Linked DNA regions of Desulfosediminicola ganghwensis. The protein of the gene in region 2 interacts with the protein of the main gene of each other region in a pairwise test. Links are inferred from orthologs where the notes say so. Each region holds a gene or a part of one and is shown on either strand. Other genes may lie near its edges.

Region 1 (7,838 bases), 4.2 Mb from region 2 along the record:
TTCTTTGTCTTCCAGAATCTCTTCTTTCCAGACCAGCTTGGCATAGACCAGGGTCTGGGCACAGAGCATTTCGGCGCGGGCTTTACTGATCTTTCTGCCAAACATATATGCCAGGGTCAATTCATCGCCCGGGGCAACCATGCTGCCCATATAGCCACTGGCGCGCATCTCCTCAAGTTCGATGAAATGTGTTTTCAACCGCCAGCCCCCGCCTTCGGCGGCTAACTGCTGAAAGAGGTATTTCTTCAGCAACAGGTGCATGGCCCCGGCTTCCACATAGATGCTGTCACTGTGCGGCAATAACTTCATGATCTCAGTCGTCCGCAATTGGTCGCGCAGCCTGAAGCGCGCCGCATCAGCCCGGGCGAAAAGGTCCATGGCCCTTAGGATTTTCAGGTAATCTTTTCCCCGCACCGCCTTGTAATAGGCTATCAACCGCCCTGTGGCTACCCGTTCGTGATCATATACCTGAAACTCCACTGAGGAGCGATCTATATCAGCCGGCCCATTACCATCCGCCAGGAAATCCTGTATCCGATAGAGATGATGCCAGAACGGCTCAACCTGCATCACCTTTTTGCCCAGTTTGTGAAAGTCCCTGACCAGCCGGTACTGCTCGGTAGAAAAAAGCGGATATTCGACGTCGAGTTCCAGCAGGTGATCTTCAATAGACTGTTGGCCCCCCAACATCTTGTAAAAGTCAGGGTGCGACGGCTCTTCAAGCACTATCAGCTTGCTGAGAGACATCAACTCGGCAGTTCTCTGCAGGGTTTCCGGTCGATGGGTAGACAAGGCCAGGGTCAGGGTTTTCATTCGGTAACAGTAGGTACTCTTTGGGCAGAATCCAGTATTGCTGAACTCCGCACCGGCGGATTGATACCTTTTGCCCACACAATAACTCTTCGTGTACCCATACAAATATGCCACCAGGCTTATTTCAGAAAAAATGCTATGACATTATGATTCAATTTCATTATGTTAGAGGGGTTTGTGAGTTCTATATACACTGGTTATCCCTGTTCACTTTCACATTTTTTTCGCAGGTGACAACCTCTAAAAATCATAAGAGATAACTTTTATTTATCATCCAGTTCAAGGAGTTGAGCATGCAATACACTTCAGAAATCATGGAGATGTGCCGCGTTGCGCAGGGGGCAAATCATGGCCCCTCCCCCATACCCCAGGAAGGCGGTTGGACAAAGGCCAGAGAAGTAACCGATATCAGTGGTCTTACCCACGGTGTTGGCTGGTGTGCACCACAACAGGGTGCTGCCAAACTGACCCTCAATATCAAGAACGGCATAATTGAAGAAGCGCTGATCGAGACCCTGGGTTGCACAGGCATGACCCACTCTGCCGCCATGGCCTCAGAAATCCTGCCAGGTAAAACCATCCTCGAGGCAATGAACACCGACCTGGTTTGTGACGCCATCAACGTCGCCATGCGGGAACTGTTCCTGCAGATCGTTTACGGCCGCAGCCAATCAGCATTTTCAGAGGGCGGGCTGCCTGTCGGCGCCGGTATGGAAGATCTCGGCAAAGGCCTGCGCTCCGTTACCGGCACCACCTACGGTACCGCAGCCAAAGGCCCCCGCTATCTCGAGACTGCAGAAGGCTATGTTACCGAGATCGGTCTGGATGAAAACGATGAGATCATCGGTTATACCTTCGTCAACCTGGGCCGCATGATGGATGCTATTAAAAAAGGTATCGATCCCGCCGAAGCATTACAATCCGCATCCGGCACCTATGGCCGTTTTGCAGACGCAGTTAAAACCATCGATCCAAGACACGAATAAGGAGACTGACAATGGCACTGTTTGAAAGTTATGACAGACGGATCGGTCAGATTACTCCGGTCCTGGAAGCGTATGATATGAAGAGCCTGGAAGAAGCGCGTGAGATTTGCCTGGCCAAAGGTGTGGATGTGGCCGAGATCGTTCGTTCCATCCAGCCGATCTGCTTTGACAACGCCTGCTGGGCGTATACCCTTGGTGCTGCGATCGCCATCAGAAAAGATCTCACCAGGGCCGCCGATATCGCCGCCACCGTTGGAGAAGGTCTGCAGGCTTTCTGCATCCCCGGCTCCGTCGCGGATGATCGCAAAGTAGGCTTAGGCCACGGCAACCTCGCTTCCATGCTCTTAAAAGATGAGACGAAATGTTTCGCTTTTCTGGCCGGACACGAGTCCTTTGCCGCTGCGGAGGGCGCCATCGGTATCGCCAAGTCAGCTAATCGGGTACGCCAGACTCAATTGCGGGTAATACTGAACGGGCTTGGTAAGGATGCCGCCAAGATCATCTCCCGTATCAACGGATTCACTTATGTGCAGACCCAGTTCGACTATGCTGCCGGTGAGGTGAAAATCGTCGGCGAGACCGCCTATTCAAAAGGTGAACGGGCAGAAGTCCGCTGCTACGGCGCAGACGATGTTCGCGAAGGTGTGGCCATCAATCATCTCGAGGGTGTGGATGTTTCTATCACCGGTAACTCCACCAACCCGACCCGTTTCCAGCATCCCGTTGCCGGCACCTATAAGAAAGAGTGTCAGCAGGAAGGCAAGAAATACTTCAGCGTCGCCTCAGGCGGCGGTACCGGACGTACCCTGCACCCGGATAATATGGCCGCAGGACCTGCCTCTTATGGTATGACCGACACCATGGGCCGCATGCACTCCGATGCCCAGTTCGCAGGATCATCCTCCGTTCCCGCCCACGTTGAAATGATGGGTTTGATCGGCATGGGCAACAACCCTATGGTTGGTGCTTCTGTTGCTGTCTCAGTTGCCCTTGAACAAGCTAAATAGCAGTTAGCATGTCCAGAACGTGCCAGAACTAAAAGCCGGTCTACCGCAATGGTTGACCGGTTTTTGCTGTTCTATCGGATAGAGGGAAGATGTCAGAAGTAACGTTACATACTTCTCACCTCTCACACCCTAGTGATCTGAAAGCATGATATTCACTTCAAGCACTTCACTGTCATCCTGCCGGTCGACGTTTAAAAAGATCTGGTCTTCATGAACCTGAACATACTTGCGTACCACCTCGAGGATATCCTGCTGGAGTTGAGGCAGATAGTCGGGACTGGAGGCGTGTCGTCGCTCATGGGCGACGATAATCTGCAAGCGTTCCTTGGCAATGGAGGCAGTACCCTGTTTTTTCGATCCGAATACGTTAAATAAACTCATGGCATCAGGTTCCAAAAAGACGGGAGAGAAAACTTTTCTTTTCTTCATCCATAAAACGGAATGGATGGTCTTTACCAAGGAAGCGGTCGATAACATCGAAATAGGCATCGCCCGCATCGTTTGTGTCGGCCAGAGTAACGGGTACACCTGAATTTGAAGCATTCAGAACATATTCCGATTCCGGCACAACTCCTAAGAAAGGGATGGCGAGAATCTGGTTTACGTCGTCTGCACTCAGCATCTCTCCCTTGTTTACCCGGCTCGGATCGTAGCGGGTGATGATCAGATGTTCCTTGATGGGCTCAAGATCCTGCTCTGCCCGCCGGCTCTTGCTGGCAAGAATACCAATCATCCTGTCTGAATCACGGACGGAAGAAATTTCCGGATTAGCCACAACCAAGGCCACATCCGCGTAATACATAGCGGTCATGGCACCCTTTTCGATACCGGCGGGGGAATCACAGATGATGTAATCAAATTTTTGCCGCAAAGCGTCAATAACCTCACCGACACCTTCCAGGGTCAACGCATCCTTGTCACGGGTCTGGGAGGCCGGGAGAATTGAGAGGTTGGCAATCCTTTTATCTTTGATCAGAGCCTGATGAAGTGAGCCCTCGCCATGGATTACGTTTAGGAGATCATAAACAACACGCCTCTCGCAGCCCATGATAAGATCGAGATTGCGCAGACCGACATCAAAATCGATCACAACCGTTTTATATCCACGTACTGCGAGGCCTGCAGCAAACGCTGCACTGGTGGTGGTTTTACCGACACCGCCTTTACCGGAGGTGACAACCACGACCTGACCCAGCGGTCTTTTTTCATTCAAGGGCTGTATTGTATCTTCCATGACGTATACCTTATAAAAGGTTGAATATATTTATTTTTATTTATCAAGTCGGTGTGAATGAGCCAACCACCTGAGCCTTCAGGCTGCCATCACTGAGGGAGAATACCGCGCTGTGGTTCAGTACATTCTGGTCAAGTGACTCATTAACCATATACTCCCCTGCGATAGCGATCAGTTCAGGGTCTGACTGCAGACTAAAAATGCGTGAAGTTGAATCTCCGTTAATTCCAGCCAACGCACGCCCACGCAGTGCTCCATAAATATGAATATTTCCGGCAGCAAGCACCTCGGCCCCGGCATTGACCGACGAGAGGATTACAAGATCACCCTCCGGGGCAAATACCTGCTGCCCGGATCGGACCGGCTGATTGATAACTTTGGTGGGTGCTACAGATCTGGATTCATTATCGGTTTTTCTATCCCGCGATTCAGATTGAGTTTCTGATTCTTCAGTATCATCCTGAACGATTTTGCTACTTCTGCTCTTGACCGGTGGAAGTAAACCCAAGCCTGCCTCCACCACCCGTTCACATAAAAAGGCATCACTGCTCCGGACACCAACCAGAACCAGGCCGAACTCTCGCAGGGTATTGACCAACAGACCAAAATCCAGTTCGGCCTTCCCCTTTTTATCTATCTCTTCGAGGTCCAATATCACCGGGGCATTCTTGAAAAACGCTTGTGCCTTGCCGAATTTCTTCTCCAGCTGCGGATACAGGCGGTCAGGCTGCGTTTCCATAATATGCAGCGTGATTATGGTCAGGACGCTGCCTTTCACTTCCAGGGCCGGGCTTACAACTTCTCCGTTATTCTGTCTCATCGAGTGATCACGGTTTTCTTGAATTTAAATAGAACACACCAATTCCAGATAGTACTTATCAAGGAAAATTCAATCGGTCAATTAGCTTGTGATTATAACGCGTTCAGACAGGGGTTCTCGACAGGAATGAAGAGCGGATATTAAGCAGAAAAAGTATGGCAGCATTTTCCAACAACGAGAAAAAAACGGTGCGGCGGTGTCTTATTAAGAACACCAGAACCAGGTATCCGAGACTCAGGCAGTCATCCCGGCGCAGAAAATCCCCCTGCGCCAGGAGAGGACATCACCATGTGCCAACCGGCCTCAGACGAGTCTGGGATCGATTTTTCCCGGCCCACCGCAGTCGGGAGTATAACAGCTGACATCTTTGAATTCGCATTTTTTGGAACAACTTGGGCATTGCTCAGGCGCGGCAGGAGCCTGCAGCGTATTTCCGCAATTTCCACAGTTCCAGAAGGGATCCATATTCTTTGTAGAAGCGGTCTGTGTTTTCTCGATCATAAGGTCACCTGTAGGTAATCTGGTTTTATCACCGGCTCTCCTTCCCCTACCCGTGCGTGTGTAACTGGCGGGCCGGCCTGATGTTCAGGCAGCGCCACCCAGGCAACTGCCTGAATAGCTAAAGGATAAGACAGCCTGCCAAAAGAGAAAGCCCTTTGCGCAAAAGAGCATGAACTGTCTCTACCAGAACACCATACTGCAGGACAGATCACCGTTTAAAGGAATTGGGATTTGACTTCAACTCCACCCCTTAGAGCGAAGATTTTTCCTGATAATTCTGGATATACTGCTCCCGTGTATATACACCCCCATCCAGCACCCAACCTGTCACCAATTCAGCGGGAGTTACATCAAAGGCGGGGTTAAACGCAGGACTGGACTTCGGCGCCCACAGGCATGTCCCCTCCACTCCAGGCACCCCGCGTACTTCGTTCATGCCCCGTTCTTCAATCTCAATTTCAGCACCTGTCGGGCAGTTGCCATCAATAGTGGTGGACGGCGCAACAACGTAGAAAGGAATTTCATGAAAGGAAGCCAATACTGCCAGGCTATAGGTGCCTATTTTATTCGCGAAATCGCCGTTGGCAGCTATCCGGTCAGCACCCACCAGCACGGTATCAACTTCGCCGCCCTGCATAAGCATTGCTGCGGCGGAATCACAGATAATTGAATGGCGAATACCAAGCTTGCCGCATTCCCAGGCAGTGAGCCTTCCCCCCTGTAAAAGCGGTCGGGTCTCATCAACCCAGACCATGGGGTTCTTGCCCTGCTCATGGGCTCGGCGGATTACGCCCAGGGCTGTTCCGATTCCGGCAGTTGCAAGCCCGCCGGTATTGCAGTGGGTAAGTATGCGTTCATTTTTGCCTATCAAGGCTGCACCGTTATCTGCAATACGATCACAAAGCTCTCGGTCCTCGTTAAAGATTGCCTGTGCTTGCTCAATTACCGATTCCGGGTAATTCGGGCTGTCAATTTTCTCTACCAGGCGATCAATATTGTTTATCAGGTTAACTGCTGTGGGGCGGGCCTTGCGTAATCGGGCAGCATCCCTGGCGAGTTCAAAAGGTGATGCACCACGTATGGCTAAAGTTGCCAGGAGCAGAGCCGAAGATATGCCGATGGTCGGTGCACCACGAATCGCCAGGCGTTGAATAGCCTCAATCAAGTCATCTATAGTATCGCAAATCAGCCAGTGCTCTTCATGGGGCAGAATAGTCTGGTCAAGGATGGCGAAGGTGTCATGCTCCCAACGCATTCCCATGGCGATGAGAGGCGTGATTGCATCGACCACCTATTTCCCTCCTCCAAGTGCCACCGCTTGAGCGAGTACCGCTATCATTGTCTCACATGCTTCCTGGATTGATACACCGAAACTGACCACACCATCCTCGTGTCCGCCCATAACGAAACACTTTGCACTCTGACCTGAAGATTCTCTGAAGATTCTGGCCACCTCCAGGGCCATTTCCACAGTGCCATAGGCTGCCCCTTCCCTGGTGACCGGCAGACCAAGTTGCTCCCGATAGTTCCAGATCCGTGGCGAATGGACGTGCAGCACAGACTGAATCGCGCTATCTATCTGATAGAGCTGACCATGGGTCAGAGCTTCGGAAGATGGCTTGGTCATGCCTGTGGCGGTGATACTGTTATCAAACGGATCACAGGCAGTTACTTTGCTATATTCGGTATGAGGCAGAAACAATGAACTGCCTGTCTGGGTTCCGGTAATGATAAAGCTTTGCGGTTCATCATCACAACGTTTGCTGAGGTTGCCAAAACCGTACCCCATATAGCGAGCCTGATCCTGCCCGATCAGCTGCAGTTTATGCATGATATACCGCCAGCCACTCAGCTCCGCAGTCATCTCCGGTGTGACGCAGGGTTGCTGGGTATAGTGGAGATTGAATTTTATAACACCTTCCATATGGCATCCATTCTCTGAATTAGAGCGGTTTCTTTAAAGCTCGCGGCCCGCCAATTACCAGGAGCTCTACTCAACAGATATTGTACTCTCTCACATATCAGCACACTACGATAAAAAAAAGGGAGAGTTCCGAAAAACTCTCCCTTTTCCTGCATCACTAACGTGCCTATTTCGCGTGTTGAAACAGCCTGCTCAAATTTGAGGGTTGTATCGACCTGCATCCCAGGGGCGCTTCTCACGGACGCCCGGAGGGTGAAAATCACAACCTCTATGTAACCGGATGAGGTAGTTTGCGATTTTCGTGAAATTTGCCGGTCAGGTTGCAGCCAACCACGCCCGTATGTACTCTCCTCTCCTGCTTCTTAGTTCTCAGTAGTTTCAGGCGCGGTCATATCATGTACTTTCTTTTTGGCTTTATTGTACCATGAACTGGTACCTTTTTTGGTCTTATCCCAGATGCTTGCGGCCTTATCCCCTGCTGACTCCAGAGCGTCTCCGCTTTTATCTACAGCCTTGGAACTCCCGTCCTTTGTTTTATCCCATGCCTCGTGAC
Region 2 (8,058 bases):
GGTACTTTCACGACCATCGGCTTGGCAACCTCACCTGTCACGGTAAGGTAGCGGTGGGTAACGGGGCGATTCTCCATGGCCAGAGCGACGTTATACAGCGATTCGACATTGCTGACCACCGCGCCAAGCTGGAGGGGAATACCACGCTCCGGAACAGTCTTGCCCAACACCTCGTGGACCAGCACCTGCTCATCACCTGCCGGATAGAAATCTTCGAGTTCATACAATTCAAGGGCCAGTGATTGCTCAATCGGCTCTTTGCTTACTCGGTCCTGAACAGCAGCAAGGGCGTCTTTATGCTTACCTTTCAGGCAGATGATTCCCCTAGAGGCCCCTGTACATGTCATGATCTCTTTAAGGCCCTGGATCACTAAATCCGTTTTGGTCTCGAGGAGGTAGGGGTCGCTCATCAACAGAGGCTCGCAGGAGGCGCCGTTAACCAGAACCGTCTCCACATTCGCTCTTGCTTTCACATGTGTCGGCAGGCCGGCTCCACCTGCCCCGACAACTCCTGCCTCGCAAATCTTCTGTAATATCTGTTCATTCATCACACGTTCTTCCAGAAAGGTCATTACAGGCCATTTCGCTACCAGGCCAGCTTTAGTAACTCGATAATATCTCTCTTTGAAGGTTTTCTCGGGTTTCCTTGGGTACAGATGTCGTTCAATACATTGCAGGAAATTACCTCGAGATTATTGAAATATTCCTCCTGCCCGATTTCCAACATGCTAATCCTGGCAGGGATTCCCATTGCTTCATTGAGGTCGCAAACGGCCTTGATCAGGCTCGAGGTACCTTCTTCCACAGTGGCAGCGGGAAGTGACAGCATCTGGGCGATTTCCTGAAAACGGATACCGACATCGAAGCTATTGAACCGGATCACCTGGGGAAGGACAACCGCATTGGCAAGCCCATGTGGAATATGGAACATGCCTCCGAGGCTGTGGGCGATGGAATGGGTGATGCCGAGTCCGCTGTTATTGAATGCCATACCCGCCATGCAGGAGCCGAGCAGCATGTGTTCCCTGGCCTCCATATCATCGCCGTTCCGATAGGCCCGCAACAGGTAGCTGAACACGTAGCGTATGGCGTACCTGGCATAAATCGAGGTGAAGGCATTGGCCTGTCTCGACGTATAGGCCTCGATGGCGTGGGTCAGCACATCCATTCCAGTGGCGCCGGTAATGGCGGGTGGAAGGGTGCGGGTAAACCGCGCATCGAGAATTGCCACGTCAGGAATCAGCAACTCGTCACTTAAGGGGATCTTGACCTCATTTACCTTGTCTGTGACCACGGAGATGTCGGTCACCTCGGATCCGGTACCGCTGGTTGTCGGAATTGCCACAAGCGTTGGTTTGACAACATCCTCCGAGGCTTTGTGGGCGAAGTAAACGATGGCTTTGGCCGCATCGATGGGGGAACCACCGCCAAGGGCGATGAGGAGATCCGCCCTGTTTTCAAGAAAAAGCTTCGCGCCCCTGGTGACTGTCTCCAGGGAGGGATCTGACTCGACATCGGAGAAAACCAGGTGCGAAACACCTCTTCGGTCAAGGTGACTTACCACTCGATCCACAAACCCGGTCTTCACCATGAATTGGTCCGTAACAATAAAAGCCTTTTTTGCAGCGAGCTGCTCAAGAGACTCCATGGCGTCAACGCCGTAACAGATTTTTGTCTTGCCGTAAAACTGTGTCACACTCAATACTCCACGTACATCAATAACAAGCCCGAGGGTTCAGACTACAGAACCTGACGGGCAGGCGAAATACCAACCGGATTGAATTCTTACCCCTGCGCTTTGGGCAGGATTATTTCAACTTCACTGTGCGGACGGGGGATGACATGAACGCTTTTCAATTCCCCGACACGCTCGGCAGCGGCGGCACCTGCATCTGTGGCAGCTTTCACCGCACCCACGTCACCGCGTACCAGAACTGTTACCAGTCCGCCACCGACCTGTTCGCGGCCGACAAGCTCAACGTTAGCAGCTTTTACCATGGCATCGGCGGCTTCTACTGCGCCGACAAGTCCTCTTGTCTCTATCATTCCAAGTGCACTCATTTTCGGTTTCTCCTTTATTTCGTTAAATTATAATTTTTTGAGGGTCTGTACGATCTGGTGACTGATTTCCTTCAGCTTTTCAGGATCCTCAATGCCGTACTCCTCTTTTACCATTGCAGCCACTCCGTAAAAAAGTCGTTCAAAATCGGCATCTTCGGCAACACCGTCGCAGAGACGGGCAGGGCAGGCGTGGTAGCCGCCGCAACACGCAGCCGGTTTGGCATCACGAACGGTCCTGATCTTCCGTTTACTCAGTTCATCCTTTGCACCTGGGGTCAGGATCATGGTGCTGTCAACATAGATGGCACCATTTGCCTGGCAGATGAAGGATTCGATATTGCTTTGTTCTACAAGTTTTTTCTTCATGATTTACCTCACTCCCCTGATGAGAGAACTGACGACGGAGGCATCGGGTCGAGGTATAACGACCGCCTCCACAAGGTTTTTGCCAAGAGCTGCTTCTGCGTTTTCGGTGGCTTCTCGTACGGATGCAACGTCGCCACTGAGAACGAAATAGGATTTTCCATTAATACCCTGCCCTGTCACCAGCCGGAGTAGTTGAATGGCTGAACGTTTGGCAGCCCTATCTGCGGCGGCAATGCCCGCGGCGACAGAACGGCATTCAACTATGCCTATTGCATCACCCTCTGCAGGTTGCCCGTCTCGTTGCAGGACATTCAACAACTCAGATGAGGCATTCGAGATGATGAAGCTGCCTTTCAGAGACCGGCCTGATTCACGGGCCGTTTGCACGGAACTGGAAACCGCCGCCCTGTCACCGGCCACAAAGATCAGATACCTTCCGGAGCAGATAGTCGCAGCTCTCATAAGCCGGATATCGGCCGTTTTCATCATCGTATCGGCGAGTTCTACGCCGCCGGCGATGGATTGCACCTCGACAATGCCGAGCGTGTCCACGTCGATGAATTGATTATGATTACGCACTGTTACATCCAATAATGTGGAATTTGCACAACAGACATTTCCCAGCAATCCTAATGGGATCAGCCGTCGCTGCCGTCTATTATGCCGATGATTGCCGCGTCGACCGGGCTGTCCTGATTCCTCAATGCCATACGTGCAGAACTCCCTGTGGCCACCAGTACCGGTTCTCCGATTCCAGCGCCTACGCAGTCCACAGCAACAAAGCTGTCGGCCGCCGCACCTTCCTCGTCCTGGTTGGCATCAATACGGCGAACAACCATTAACTTCAGACCGTTCAGCGATTCTTTCTTTCTGGTTGCCCAGACGTTGCCTATAACCTTGCAGATAATCATACGGCTTAAGCCCTCATAGACATTTATTAATTATAATATTTAGATCTTTGGCAGCTTCAGCTGCTAAAGGGGTGACCTGGGCACTGGTGAGCGTCTGCAGGAGAGATGCTCCCTGCTGCTTGGTATTGGCCACGACCTGCTCCGTAATCAGTGGCTCCCAGCATCGTATATATTCCGGCTGCTTATGCTTGAACGGTTTAAGTCCGTAACCGCTCAGGGTTTCCATATACTTTTCGTAGAGCAGAAAGAGTGGGCCTGGAGCAGTCTCGCTGTAGCGACGGTGCTCGTAGTCAACCGCTTCGATCGCTGTACCGGCCAGCAACAACTTTAATACTTCGGTCATGGGGGCCCCGTCTGCTCTGCCGTTGGCGAGATCTGCCATATCGCTACAGGAAAGATAAGGTAGGATGTAGCGGTCTATTTCCCTGTTGACTGAACTGTCGCCAATATACAGCAACTCGCTGTCAGTCCCGACCAGGTCATGAAGGGTATCAGCTGAAACGTCGTTCTTATCAGTCAGTACCATGATGCACTTCTTTTTCTGCTGTCCCTGTAGTTGCCTGATCACTTCCTGAGCAATCGTCCGGACGAGTTCATTTACATCCACCATCTTCTCCATAATCAGCAATTGAGTGCAATTCCAAGCGGTGTAACCAGAAAAGGATTGGCGGGCTTGTAAACCGGAATACCGATTTCCTTTTCCATGATTTTTTCCATGCCCGTGAGGCAACAGGTGCCGCCGACGAGGTGTATATTTGAAATTTGGCGGCCATGGATATGACTGTTGACTATGGTGGCCATTTTCTGGATGACAGGGCGGACTATAGGAAGAATTTCATCATGCCGATCGTTCTGTTTCTTTAACTCTTCACCTTCGCTAAAGCTGATGCCGTAATTACCTGCCAGAACGAGGGTGAGATGAGTGCCACCGGTTGGCTCATCAGCCACGTAAACAACTTGCCCCTTATCAAGAACGGAGAGGCCGGTTGTACCTCCGCCAATATCGACAATGACCCCATTCTGCAGGCCAAGCACTCCATTGGCTGCGGTCGGCTCATCAAGAACAGCGGTAACCTCCAGGCCAGCACTCTCCACGACGTAACTGTGGGTTTTGCAGTCCTTGCTCCCGGTTCCCGGCGGCACGGCGATGGCCGTGTGGGTCAGTTCTCTGCCCAGCCGCTGGTTCAGCTCGTTCACAAGTTTTCGGACAATCCTGGTGGCACCGATATAGTCGACCACAAGCCCGTCCTTGATTACCTGGCTGAATTCCATCGCGCAGGCAACAGGCTGCTTCTCATTGTTCAGTACCACGACCACGATATAGGCGGTTCCCAGGTCGACACCAACGTAGAGCTTTTCGTTCGGTTGAACCGGTATGGTGTGGTCAATACAGCTCTCTACCAGGCTGATCTGCCGATTAATTGCTTCGAAATCCATAATAAATCACCTGCTAGCAGACGATGTGCCCTGTTACGGCATTGTTCCATCCGGCACTGTTGCCCTCATCCGGGTCGATGTGCATGGCGAGCTTGAATGATGGATCAACACGAACCAGTACATCCTGAAGGGTCAGCGGACGGTCTCCGTCCAGCTGAACCTGGACCTTGTCTCTATCAGATACGCCAAATCTGCGGGAATCTTCAGGCGACATATGGATGTGGCGGGCGGCCACGATCACCCCTTCTTCAAGACCGACGATGCCGGTCTGAGAGGCAAGTATTATGCCTGGAGTACTTGCAATGTCGCCGGACTGTCGAACCGGTGCATCGATACCGAGAATGCGGCAATCGGTCTTGGAAATTTCCACCTGGGAGCTATCCCGGGAAGGGCCAAGAACCGCCACATTATCCATCACCCCTTTGGGGCCAATCAACCTGACCCGCTCTTTGCACAAGAACTGACCTGGCTGGGAGAGTTCCCGCACTGGAGTAAGGGAGGTCCCGAACAATGCCAGGGCATCACTTTCACTCAAATGTACATGTCGGCCTGACAACTCGACAGGAATGGGATCTTTTATGGTGCTGCAGTCATTCCCAGGTGTTCCGGTGCCGATTTGTTCAACAACGTTTCTTAAGATACCTTCCAGTATGGCTGTAAAATCTTTCTCGTTCATACTTACTGTACTTTCAGACCAATGTTTGTTTACCTGCAACTTCAAATCCCTTCAAACCGCAATAGATATACCTGCTAAAGAGATCTGAGAAGGGGCGTAAGCGCCCCTTCTTCAATATCCATCACTGCTTAGGCTTCCGCCTTGGGGAGGATGGTCTCCACCTCGCTATGGGGGCGTGGGATAACGTGAACGCTGATCAGTTCACCAACATTTGCGGCGGCTGCGGCACCTGCATCGGTAGCAGCCTTGACTGCACCGACATCGCCGCGAACCATGACGGTAACGAGTCCACCGCCAACCTGAGACTTACCGACAAGTGTTACGTTGGCGGCTTTGACCATTGCATCTGCTGCTTCCACAGCACCAACGAGACCTTTTGTTTCAATCATTCCAAGAGCGTTCGAAGAGGACATGATATTCTCCTTGCATTGTTATTGTTTGCTGATGATTTACCGAGCTCAACTGGCTTGGGGTTAAACCATCTCTTTCAACTGTTTGACGATCATTGCTGTGATCGCATTGACATCTATTGTTTCGCTACCAGTGCTATCCGGAGCAGCTACTTCACAGGGGCTGTTGCCCAGATCATAGGCAACCCTTCTGATATTCATCAGGTTGAGCGGAGTGACATTGTCAGAAGTCGAGCTGCCGCCGACCGTACCGCAACCAAGGGTGAATGAAGGGAAGAGTGAAGTTGTGATACCTACTGCGCCCTGGGTGGAGGGGGTATTAACCAGTATTCTCGATACAGGTTTTCGCAGTCCAAACTCGCGGATAACCTCTTCATTGGTCGAGTGAATACTAAGGGAGTGGCCGATACCGCCATTTTCAAGAAGGGCATGGCACGTTTCACATGCTTCCTGCCAGTCTTCGACCACGTAGAAGCCGAGCAGGGCGGTGAGTTTCTCTTTTGAAAAAGGATAATTGGGGCCAATGCCTTTTTCATCGGAAATGAGCAGTCGCACATTTGCCGGGATGCTGATGCCTGCGAGGCTGGCAATATACCCGGCATCGCGGCCGACAATGTCAGGGTTCATGCTGCCGTTGGCACGTTCCATGACACGTTTTACTTGCTCAAGCTCTTCGCCTTTCAGGAAGTACCCGCCGTGGGCGATAAGGGTCGATTTGACTTTATCGGCGATAACGGATTCGGTGACGATGGCCTGTTCCGACGCACATACGGTACCGTTATCAAACGTTTTACTGGAGAAGATTTTAGTAACAGCATCTTCAACATCGGCACTTCGTTCGATAAAGGATGGTACGTTGCCGGCACCTACGCCAAGGGCAGGGGTGCCGGAACTGTATGCAGCTTTCACCATTCCCGGTCCGCCGGTGGCAAGAATGAGGTCGACAACTTTCATGAGTTCGCCGCTTCCCTGGATGGTGGGCACACTCATAACGCTGACCATGTCTTCGTTGGCACCGCATTCATGCAGAGTCTTGCGGATCATTGCCACGCTCTTGCCAATGCATGCTTTAGCACTGGGATGAGGGGTGAAGACGATGGCGTTGCCTGACTTCAGGGCAATGATCGATTTGTAGATGGTTGTGGAAGTCGGGTTGGTAGAAGGGATGATACCTGCTATAACACCCATCGGTACCGCGATTTCAACCAGCTTTTGTTCCTTGTCTTCATTCAGGACACCTATGGTCTTCATGTCCTTGATGGCTTCATACAGACCTTCACTCGCCAGAAGGTTTTTCGCCTTCTTGTCGCGAACAATTCCGAAGCCGGTTTCTTCAACCGCCAGGGCTGCCAGCGGCTCGGCCTGCTCTTTGGCGGCATCAGCAATAGCCTTGATAATGCTGTCGACTCGCTCCTGGTCATATTGACCAAATTCCGCCTGCGCTTTTTTCGCGGCGCGAACCAGGGAACGGGCTTCCTGAATCGACAATAAATCCTTGTCTACCATGTGAATACTCCTATCTATCTGTAACGGTTACGATAGCTTCGATCAATTTTTTCTTTGTCGCCTTCCTGATCTCCAATTCAGTGAGACTGATCCCGCTCAACCCAAGGGCAATTTGCCGTAATTTGCTGACAGTCAGTCTTTTCAAACCCGATATTGGCAATACCCCGGTTTTGGTTGGAGCAGGTTCTTCTTTTTTAGGCCCTGTCTTCTCAACCGTGGCAGCTTTCGGGGCTTCATCCTGGGCTGCGGTGGCTATCTCGTCCGGTTGTGCGGTTGAATCAGATGCTTGCTCAGAAGCAGTTTCGCCTCCGCCATCCTTGCCAGAAGGCAATGCGGGTGGAGTGAGGTCACCTCCTGTGCCGATGAGTGTGGCCATCTCTTCATAGGGACGGGCGATAACATGCTGCGAGACCAATACCGCCCCCTGGATGCGATTTACTGCGGTGACCCCGGCATCAACCGAGGCCCTGACGGCGGAAACCTCTCCGGATACGGTGATGGTTACCAGTCCCGCGCCAACGAGATTTTTCTCAATCAACCGAACAGCGGCGGCCTTGACCATTGCGTCTGCCGCTTCAACTGCGGCCAGCAATCCTTTTGTTTCAATAAACCCAAGTGCGTCCATCGTGATTTCCACCTTCAATCGCTTGTGTTCGTAGCCCGGGCCAGGCCTAGTGGCGTATAATGGCAA

What was found.
Region 1: the proteins of FCL45_RS18650 (region 2) and minC interact in binary tests that used the Escherichia coli proteins (3 or more experiments, as listed by UniProt). The link is inferred for Desulfosediminicola ganghwensis from one-to-one orthologs.

The regions. Positions count from the first base shown.
Region 1 is NZ_CP050699.1:110,992-118,829, forward strand. Bases 2,973-5,748 are described here. They hold minC (septum site-determining protein MinC), read right to left. Parts: upstream 4,861-5,748; coding sequence 4,084-4,860; downstream 2,973-4,083. Other genes in these bases: minE (cell division topological specificity factor MinE), read right to left, coding at 2,973-3,187; minD (septum site-determining protein MinD), read right to left, coding at 3,192-4,040; FCL45_RS00485 (hypothetical protein), read left to right, coding at 5,016-5,222; mtnA (S-methyl-5-thioribose-1-phosphate isomerase), read right to left, coding at 5,612-5,748. In the rest of the region: FCL45_RS00455 (hypothetical protein), read right to left, coding at 1-891; FCL45_RS00460 (iron-sulfur cluster assembly scaffold protein), read left to right, coding at 1,107-1,799; FCL45_RS00465 (GGGtGRT protein), read left to right, coding at 1,811-2,806; more of minE, read right to left, coding at 2,936-2,972; more of mtnA, read right to left, coding at 5,749-6,622; FCL45_RS00495 (class II aldolase/adducin family protein), read right to left, coding at 6,653-7,285; FCL45_RS00500 (hypothetical protein), read right to left, coding at 7,648-7,838. UniProt on the Escherichia coli protein: Cell division inhibitor that blocks the formation of polar Z ring septums. Rapidly oscillates between the poles of the cell to destabilize FtsZ filaments that have formed before they mature into polar Z rings. Prevents FtsZ polymerization.
Region 2 is NZ_CP050699.1:4,355,145-4,363,202, reverse strand. Bases 1,703-4,698 are described here. They hold FCL45_RS18650 (EutN/CcmL family microcompartment protein), read right to left. Parts: upstream 3,339-4,698; coding sequence 3,066-3,338; downstream 1,703-3,065. Other genes in these bases: eutJ (ethanolamine utilization protein EutJ), read right to left, coding at 3,960-4,698; FCL45_RS18645 (hypothetical protein), read right to left, coding at 3,352-3,948; FCL45_RS18655 (BMC domain-containing protein), read right to left, coding at 2,431-3,006; FCL45_RS18660 (hypothetical protein), read right to left, coding at 2,089-2,427; FCL45_RS18665 (BMC domain-containing protein), read right to left, coding at 1,786-2,061. In the rest of the region: FCL45_RS18675 (4Fe-4S dicluster domain-containing protein), read right to left, coding at 1-548; FCL45_RS18670 (1-propanol dehydrogenase PduQ), read right to left, coding at 587-1,696; more of eutJ, read right to left, coding at 4,699-4,775; FCL45_RS18635 (phosphate propanoyltransferase), read right to left, coding at 4,789-5,451; FCL45_RS18630 (BMC domain-containing protein), read right to left, coding at 5,580-5,864; FCL45_RS18625 (acetaldehyde dehydrogenase (acetylating)), read right to left, coding at 5,925-7,367; FCL45_RS25135 (BMC domain-containing protein), read right to left, coding at 7,378-7,992; cutD (choline TMA-lyase-activating enzyme), read right to left, coding at 8,039-8,058. UniProt on the Escherichia coli protein: Probably forms vertices in the bacterial microcompartment (BMC) dedicated to ethanolamine degradation. It may be involved in transporting positively charged molecules into and out of the BMC.